One region of the Streptomyces sp. NPDC018947 genome, then DNA from elsewhere that is predicted to be linked to it. Evidence: riboswitches for the same ligand, from Rfam matches in the RefSeq annotation. Region 1 holds a riboswitch; the other holds the start of a gene.
The links. A riboswitch is a leader RNA that binds a small molecule or an ion and turns the genes downstream of it on or off. The one in region 1 is predicted to bind glycine.
Positions count from the first base shown of each region.

Region 1 (4,406 bases):
GCGCAGGTCGATGATGCACTCGTGCGCGACCAGTCCGGCGGGGCCGGTGTAGAGCACCGGGTAGTGCGGCTCGAGGCGCTTGGCGATGTAGTTGGCGGACAGCACGGCCACCTGCGTGGCGCGCTTGAGCCCCTCGCCACCCATCAGCCGCACGTACGACCAGGAGATCGGCAGGATGCCGGCCGAGCCCCACGGCGCCGCCGAGATCGGGCCGACGCCCGTCTGCGGGCCGGCCGCGGGCTGCAGCGGGTGGTTGGGCAGGTACGGGGCCAGGTGCGACCGTACGGCCACGGGGCCGACGCCGGGGCCGCCGCCGCCGTGCGGGATGCAGAAGGTCTTGTGCAGGTTCAGGTGGGAGACGTCGCCGCCGAAGTGACCCGGCTTGGCGAGCCCCACCAGGGCGTTGAGGTTGGCGCCGTCCACGTAGACCTGGCCGCCGGCGTCGTGCACCCGGGCGCAGATGTCGGCGACGTGCTCCTCGAACACACCGTGCGTGGAGGGGTACGTGATCATCAGCACGGCCAGCTCGTCGCGGTGCTTGTCGATCTTGGCGCGCAGGTCCTCGACGTCGATCTCGCCGTCCTCGGCGGTCTTGACGACGACGACCTTCATGCCCGCCATGACCGCGCTGGCGGCGTTGGTGCCGTGCGCGGAGGACGGGATGAGGCAGACCGTGCGCTGGTCGTCGCCGTTGGCGCGGTGGTAGCCGCGGACGGCGAGCAGACCGGCGAACTCGCCCTGCGACCCGGCGTTGGGCTGCAGCGAGACCTTGTCGTACCCGGTGACCTCGGCGAGCCGCTCCTCCAGCTCGCGGATGAGGGTCAGGTAGCCCTGCGCCTGCTCGGCCGGCGCGAAGGGGTGCAGCGCGCCGAACTCGGGCCAGGTGACCGGCTCCATCTCGGTGGTCGCGTTGAGCTTCATGGTGCAGGAGCCCAGCGGGATCATGCCGCGGTCCAGCGCGTAGTCCCGGTCGGAGAGGCGGCGCAGGTAGCGCAGCATCGCGGTCTCGGAACGGTGCTGGTGGAAGACGGGGTGGGCGAGGAAGTCGTCGGTGCGCAGCAGCGCCTCGGGCAGCACGTCCCCGGCGCTCGCGTCCAGCGCCTCGACGTCGCCCTCGACGCCGAACGCGTTCCACACGCCGCCGACCTGGGCGCGCGTGGTGGTCTCGTCGCAGGCGAAGGAGACGTGGTCGGCGTCGACGAGCCGCAGGTTGATGCCGTTCTCGCGGGCGGCCTGGACGATCGCCTCGGCCCGGCCCGGCACCCGTGCGGTCACGGTGTCGAAGTAGGCGCCGTGCACGATCTCGACGCCGCCGGCGGCGAGGCCCGCGGCGGTGACGGAGGCGTAGCGGTGGGTGCGGCGCGCGATGGCCCGCAGCCCGTCCGGCCCGTGGTAGACGGCGTACATGCCAGCCATGACGGCGAGCAGCACCTGGGCGGTGCAGATGTTGCTGGTGGCCTTCTCACGGCGGATGTGCTGCTCGCGGGTCTGCAGGGCGAGGCGGTAGGCCTTGTTGCCGTCGGCGTCCACGGACACGCCGACCAGGCGGCCGGGCAGGCTGCGCGCGAACTTCTCGTGGACGGCCATGTAGCCGGCGTGCGGCCCGCCGAAGCCCATCGGCACCCCGAAGCGCTGGGTGGTGCCCACGGCGATGTCGGCACCCAGCTCGCCGGGCGACTTCAGCAGGGTGAGGGCGAGCAGGTCGGCGGCGACGGTGACGAGCGCGCCGAGCTCGTGCGCCCGGTCGACGACCGGCTTGATGTCGCGGACGGCACCGGAGGCGCCCGGGTACTGGATCAGCACGCCGTTGATCTCGCGCTCGGCGATCCCGGCCGGGATGCCGTCGCTCAGGTCGGCGACGACGACCTCGACGCCGGTCGGCTCGGCGCGGGTCTGGATCACGGCGATGGTCTGCGGCAGCGCGTCCGCGTCGACCAGGAACAGGCCCTTCTTGTTCTTGCCCATGCGCCGCGACAGGGCCATCGCCTCGGCGGCGGCGGTGCCCTCGTCGAGCAGCGAGGCACCGGAGGTCGGCAGGCCCGTCAGCTCGGCCACCATGGTCTGGAAGTTCAGCAGGGCTTCCAGGCGGCCCTGCGAGATCTCCGGCTGGTAGGGCGTGTACGCGGTGTACCAGGCCGGGTTCTCCATGACGTTGCGCAGGATCACCGGCGGGGTGAAGGTGCCGTAGTAGCCGAGGCCGATCATGGAGTCGAGGACCTGGTTGCGGTCGGCCAGCGAGCGCAGCTCGGCCAGCACCTCGGCCTCGGAACGGGCGCCGGGCAGGTCCAGCGCGTCGGCGTTCTTGATCACATCCGGCACCGCTGCGGCCGTCAGCTCGTCGAGCGAGCCGTAGCCGACCTGGGCGAGCATCTTGGCCCGGGCCTCGTGGTCGGGGCCGATGTGGCGCTGCTCGAAGGGTGCTGCCTGTTCCAGCTCGGAGAGCGGAATGCGATGGGCGGTCATGCGGAGGCCTCCTGGTCTGACGCGACCTGCGAGGGGCACCACGGCGCGGGTGCCCGGACGGCCTCCCCCTCTGTCATCTCGACCTGAGAGCTTCACCGGGCGGCGCGAGGCCCCCCGGCTTTCACCGTCGGTGAGAGCGGAAGCCGTCGACACCCGCCCTGCTTTCCAGAGTGACCTCGTCCGTGCGGTACGTGTGCCTGAGAGATTCCGGGGAGGATTTGCTCCTTCGGCGCCTCCGGTGATGTCCGGAGAACTCTCCCGCACGGGGTCAGCAGCCGTTTGCCAGCGTACCAGCGAGGCGGACGCACAGACCTTCGAGTGGCTCACCGCCTCTTCGAGTGGCCGCCCGCCTCAATGTGCCTTTTTGTAGTACTGACGGATGATTCGCCGGATGGTTTGCGACCCGAGTGCGACCAAGTGGAGGGCCCGTGCGTACCGACATCGATCCGCGCAACCTGATAGGCCGCAAGGCGTTCGACCGCAACGGCACGAGGATCGGCACCGTCGACGAGGTCTACCTCGACGACGCCACCGGCGTCCCCGAGTGGGCGGCCATCCGCACCGGCCTCTTCAGCAGGGACGCCTTCGTCCCCCTGGAGCCCAGCGAACTGGTCGACGGCGCCCTGCGCGTGCCCTTCGAACGGTCCCTGATCAAGGAGGCCCCGGACTTCGGCGTCGGCCGGCACCTCTCCCCGGAGCAGGAACTCCAGCTCTACCACCACTACGGCCTCGACGTGGCCCCCTCCTCCCCACCGCCGGACCACGACTTCGGCGATCTGGCGGGCAAGGGCAACGCCGAGGAGGCCTGAGCCCCCCGCGCTCGCCCCACCGGCGGCACACCGGCCACCGGGCGCACCATCCCGCCCGGCGGCCCGCCTCCACCCACCGGCACGCACCCTCCGCACCACCACCACGACGGCGCCCTGCACAAGCCCCGCCCGGCGGCCCCAACACCCCCGCCGCGACGGCTCCAGGCACAAGCGCGCCCCTGGCACCCGACACAAGCCCCGCGAACCACCCGCGACCGCACAAGCCCCGACCGCTCCCGCACCGGCACCGGCGACCGCTCCTGGCCCAAGCTCCGACCGCGTCGGCACCGCCACCCGCGAGGGCCGACACAAGCCCGGACCGACCCTCACTACGGTTCCCGCCACGCGCCTGGACAGGCCGCACCCCCACCCACAACGGCTCCCGCCCCGAGCCCGGCCGGCCCCGCACCGGCGCCCCCGCATCCCGGCGCCCGTGTCCGCCCCCGGCATCCACGACTCAGGGAGCCGCGCCCGGTGCCCCCGGCTCGGCGCCCGAGGCCCCCGGAGAGGCCACTTCCGGACCGGCGTCGTCCACCGCTCCCACGGCCGCCCCGGATCCACGCGGCCCGGTACGCACGGAGAGCCCGGAAGCCACCACGGGCTCGGGCTCGCCGGAAACACCTGGCCCGGCAGATCCGGCAGGCACCAGCGGCAGCGGCTCGGCGGGCGCCAGATCCGGGTCGTCGACCGAGAAGGTCCGCACCCGGCCGGGTTCGGAGTACGGCGTCTCGAACCGCACGGTGACCCGCCCCAGCCCGCTGCCCTGCACCCACCCGTGCCCGTACTCGCCGTGCCGCACGTCGTGACCGGAGGGCCAGCGGCGCCCGGCGGGCTCCTGCGGGTGCTCCTCGGCCGGATCGTCGCCCGGCTCCTCGGCCAGCTCCTCCACCCTTTCCCCCGCCGCCTGGGCGAACAGGTCCTCCTGCGTGTAGTCGGCCAGCCCGCTGACCCCCACGCCGAGCAGACGTACGCCGCCCGTGGTGTCCACCGAGTCCAGCAGCCGGGCCGCCGCCTCGCGCACCACCGCCGGGTCGTCCGTGGGCCCGCGCAGGGTCTCCGAGCGCGTCAGCGTGGAGAAGTCGTACCTGCGCACCTTGAGCACGATGGTCCGGCCCGACAGCCCCGCCCCGCGCA
Region 1 is NZ_JBIRZD010000008.1:322,225-326,630, forward strand. Features, by position in the region: gene gcvP (aminomethyl-transferring glycine dehydrogenase) at 1-2,463, opposite strand, end outside; glycine riboswitch at 2,639-2,734, opposite strand; gene ACH499_RS18095 (PRC-barrel domain-containing protein) at 2,892-3,272, shown strand; gene ACH499_RS18100 (DNA polymerase IV) at 3,730-4,406, opposite strand, start outside.

Region 2 (4,406 bases), on a different contig from region 1:
CGGTTCGGACAGGCGCAGGGGTCCGGCGGGCTGGCGGTCCAGGCCGGAGGCGATGCGGCGCAGGTCGAGCCAGGGGATGCCGACGCCGCCGCCCGGGGCGTGCGGGTTGAGCCAGAGGCCGTAGTGGTCCGGGTAGAGGGCGCGGGCGACTTCGAGTCCGTCGACCACCTCGTACGAGCGGTTCCAGCCGCTGGCGGACAGCTCCTGGGCGGAGGTGACGCAGGGCGCGTAGCCGTAGCCGTCGACCTCCATGTTCCCGTACTGGGCGTCGGGCGAGCCGGCCTGGCCGTGCCACAGCAGCATCCAGACCTGGCCGGAGGCGGGGGTGGCGAGCGCGCGGAGCAGAGCCTCGTAGGCGTCGTAGCGCCCGGGCGTCACCTGGCGCAGCATGTGCTCGACCTGCCCGGTCGCGGCGGTACCGCTCGCGCTCACCTTTTACCGACCCTTCGAGAATCGTCCCCTGTCGGGGAACCAGCTTAGGTGGCTTCGGGAGTTGTCCCCGGCCGGTGTCACACGTCCTGCTGGTAGAACGGCCGGACCTGGGACCTCATCCAGTCGCAGACCGGGTCCTGGGCCGCTTCCAGCAGGACCAGGTTGACCGGCCACGCGACGGGGACCGCGCCGAGCGCGCGGCCCAGGGCGTCCATCGGGAGGGTGGGGGCCTCGCCCTCCCAGTGGGCCAGCTCGACGCCCACGAACATCACCGGGTCCGCGGTCTCGACGGAGGCGAGGCAGCGGCGGGCGGTGCGCACGACGCCGGTGGCGGCGAACTCCTTGGAGGCCGCGGCCAGGAAGTCCACCGGGTCGTCCTGCCAGTCCGGCTCGAACAGCCGGACGCGGCCGCCGGACGCGGGCCCGTCCAGCGGGGTGCGTCCCGCCCGGCACAGCTCGGCCACGGCGGCCGGCGGCAGCGGGACGCCGACCACTCCGTCCGGGTTCACGGCGATGCCGGCCTGCGGGGGCAGGCCGCGGGCGAACTCCGCGGCGGGGGCGACGGTGTAGGCCATGTGGGGGCCGGCGACGCGGCGGAGCTGTTCCTCGGAGCTGAACACCGGCACGTACGCCTGGCCCTCGATCTCCACCGTGGGCAGGTCGAGGGGGCCGGTGTCCGGGCCGCCTCCGTTGGGCAGCGGGACCCAGACGGAGCTGCGCCCGAGCACCTCCACGATCCGGCCGCCGGCGCCCGGCACGCCGAGGGACGCGGACAGCACCTCCTCCAGCTCGTTGCCGGGCCATCCACCGTGCGGGTGGGGATGCGCCTGCGCCGGGAAGTCCGCTGGGAAGTCCATCTGCCTACCGCCTGCCTGGTACCGCTGCTGTGGCTGAAAAGGCTAACCCGTTCGGACCGGCGGGCCCACGGTCCGTCACCTCAGCCGGTGAAGGCGACGCGGTGCAGCGCGTCGGCCGCCGCCCGGTCCAGCAGGACCGCCGAGGCGCAGCCGGCGGGCAGGGTGCCCTCGGTCACGGAGGCCAGCAGCCGGCCGGTCGCCGTGCGGTGCCGCAGGAAGGCGTACCGCGAGACGCCCCGGCCGCGCTCGCGCTGCCCGGCGAGGGCGTCGTCCACGCCGACGTCGAGGAGCAGCAGGTGCAGGGTGCCGCCGCGGCGGCGGGCCTCGCGGGCCAGCCAGCCGCGCACCCAGGCCTGGGTGCCGCAGTCGTGCACGACGACGCCCTCGCCGCTGCGCAGCGCGCGGCGCAGCCCGGCGTAGTGGGCGAGCCGGACGAGGGGACGGTAGAGCGCGTACGGGACGAAGCGCGGCATGCGGCGGTCCCAGCGGTCGCGGGTGTCCTGGGAGTCGACGCGCAGCCCGCGCACGGTGCGCCGCATGAGGGTGGATTTGCCGCTGCCGGGCAGGCCGGTGATCACCACCAGGTCCCGGGGGCCGAAGAGCAGGGCGTGGGGGCTGCGGCCGGAGCGGTCGCGCAGGTCGCGGACGACGGGTGCGGGAGAACCGGCACACGCCTCCCCGGCCGTGGCGGCCCGCTTCGGCAGCGCGATTCCCGAGGTCGTGGCGTAGGCCGTGGTCCTGTTCACCGTGATCGTCCTCCCCTGGGGCGGTTCACGAGTTCCCGTCCCCGTCGAGTGTAAAGAGAAGGTAATGGCGCGGTCTCGCGTTTTCGTGCGCTCCCTGCCACAAGCCGGTTACAGATCACGGTCTGCCACGAACGGGCCCGGCATGCAATGATGGCGGCGCCAACTGCATACCGGCCGTTTGAATCCGCGCGGGAGAGTCCCCGGCCGTCGCCGGGGCGCCGAAGGAGCAAGTCCCTCCCTTGAATCTCTCAGGCCCCGTTACCGCGCGGGCGAGGCACATCTGAAAAGCGGGCCGCCGTGCGACGGCCGCCCCACCCAAGGTGCAAGTCCTGACCGCCGCGTCCCGGTGGTCATGGCGAACCTCTCAGGTTCCGATGACAGATGGGGAGGATCCACCTCGCCCGTGCCGTCCTGTCCTGGGAGACGACCGACCGATGAGCAGTACCGAACTCCGCCGTACCGCGCTGGATGCCACGCATCGCGCGCTCGGCGCGACGATGACCGACTTCGCCGGCTGGGACATGCCCCTGCGCTACGGCTCCGAGCGCGACGAGCACAACGCGGTGCGCACCCGCGCCGGGCTCTTCGACCTCTCCCACATGGGCGAGATCGCCGTCACCGGTCCGCAGGCGGCCGATCTGCTGGACTTCGCGCTGGTCGGCAACATCGGCAGCGTGAAGCCGGGCCGGGCCCGCTACACCATGATCTGCCGCGAGGACGGCGGCATCCTGGACGACCTGATCGTCTACCGGCTGGGCGAGACCGAGTACATGGTGGTCGCCAACGCCTCCAACGCCCAGGTGGTGCTGGACGCGCTCACCGAGCGGGCCGCGGGCTTCGACGCCGAGGTCCGTGACGACCGCGACGCCTACGCGCTGCTCGCCGTGCAGGGCCCCGAGTCCCCGGGCATCCTCGCGTCGCTCACCGACGCGGACCTGGACGGCCTGAAGTACTACGCCGGCCTGCCCGGCACGGTGGCCGGCGTCCCGGCGCTCATCGCGCGCACCGGCTACACCGGCGAGGACGGCTTCGAGCTGTTCGTGAAGCCGGAGCACGCCGTGGAGCTGTGGCAGGCGCTGGTCGAGGCGGGCGAGGGCGCCGGGCTGATCCCGTGCGGCCTGTCCTGCCGCGACACGCTCCGCCTGGAGGCGGGCATGCCGCTGTACGGGCACGAGCTGACGACCGCCCTGACGCCCTTCGACGCCGGGCTCGGCCGGGTGGTGAAGTTCGAGAAGGAGGGCGACTTCGTGGGGCGCGCGGCGCTCGAGCAGGCCGCCGCCCGGGCCGAGGCGAACCCGCCCCGCGTCCTGGTCGGCCTGGTCGCCGAGGGCCGCCGGGTCCCGCGCGCCGGGTACGCGGTCGTGGCCGGCGGCGAGGTGGTCGGCGAGGTCACCTCCGGCGCCCCCTCCCCCACGCTGGGCAAGCCGATCGCCATGGCGTACGTCGACGCGGCGCACGCGGCCGTGGGCACCGCGGGCGTCGGCGTGGACATCCGGGGCACCCACGAGCCGTACGAGGTCGTGGCACTGCCGTTCTACAAGCGCCAGAAGTAGACACTGGGCGTGCGGGGCCCGTCGGTGCCCCCGCACGCGCCCGCGCCGCCCATCAGCGGTTTCCGCACTCCCCCCGTCATCAGCACTGTCCCGCGTACAGGAGAATTCAGGCCATGAGCAACCCCCAGCAGCTTCGCTACAGCAAGGAGCACGAGTGGCTGTCGGCCGCCGAGGACGGCGTCTCGACGGTCGGCATCACGGAGCACGCGGCCAACGCGCTCGGTGACGTCGTCTTCGTCCAGCTCCCCGAGGTCGGCGACACCGTGTCCGCGGGCGAGACCTGCGGCGAACTGGAGTCGACCAAGTCGGTCTCCGACCTGTACTCCCCCGTCTCCGGCGAGGTCACCGAGATCAACGACGACGTCGTCAACGACCCGTCCCTGGTGAACTCCGCGCCCTTCGAGGGCGGCTGGCTGTTCAAGGTGCGCGTCAGCGAGGAGCCGGGCGACCTGCTCTCCGCCGACGAGTACTCCGCATTCGCCGGCGCCTGAGGAGTCACGGACGCATGTCGCTTCTGAACACGCCCCTGCACGAGCTCGACCCCGACGTCGCCGCCGCCGTCGACGCCGAGCTGCACCGCCAGCAGTCCACCCTCGAGATGATCGCCTCGGAGAACTTCGCCCCGGTCGCGGTCATGGAGGCCCAGGGCTCGGTCCTCACCAACAAGTACGCCGAGGGCTACCCCGGCCGCCGCTACTACGGCGGCTGCGAGCACGTCGACGTGGTCGAGCAGATCGCCATCGACCGGGTCAAGGCGCTCTTCGGCGCCGAGCACGCCAACGTGCAGCCGCACTCGGGCGCCCAGGCCAACGCGGCCG
Region 2 is NZ_JBIRZD010000010.1:261,585-265,990, forward strand. Features, by position in the region: gene ACH499_RS20890 (enhanced serine sensitivity protein SseB C-terminal domain-containing protein) at 1-432, opposite strand, end outside; gene ACH499_RS20895 (enhanced serine sensitivity protein SseB) at 510-1,289, opposite strand; gene ACH499_RS20900 (AAA family ATPase) at 1,370-2,035, opposite strand; glycine riboswitch at 2,215-2,309, shown strand; gene gcvT (glycine cleavage system aminomethyltransferase GcvT) at 2,470-3,588, shown strand; gene gcvH (glycine cleavage system protein GcvH) at 3,702-4,079, shown strand; gene glyA (serine hydroxymethyltransferase) at 4,094-4,406, shown strand, end outside.
Region 2: another riboswitch for glycine. It lies ahead of gcvT (glycine cleavage system aminomethyltransferase GcvT); the one in region 1 lies ahead of gcvP (aminomethyl-transferring glycine dehydrogenase).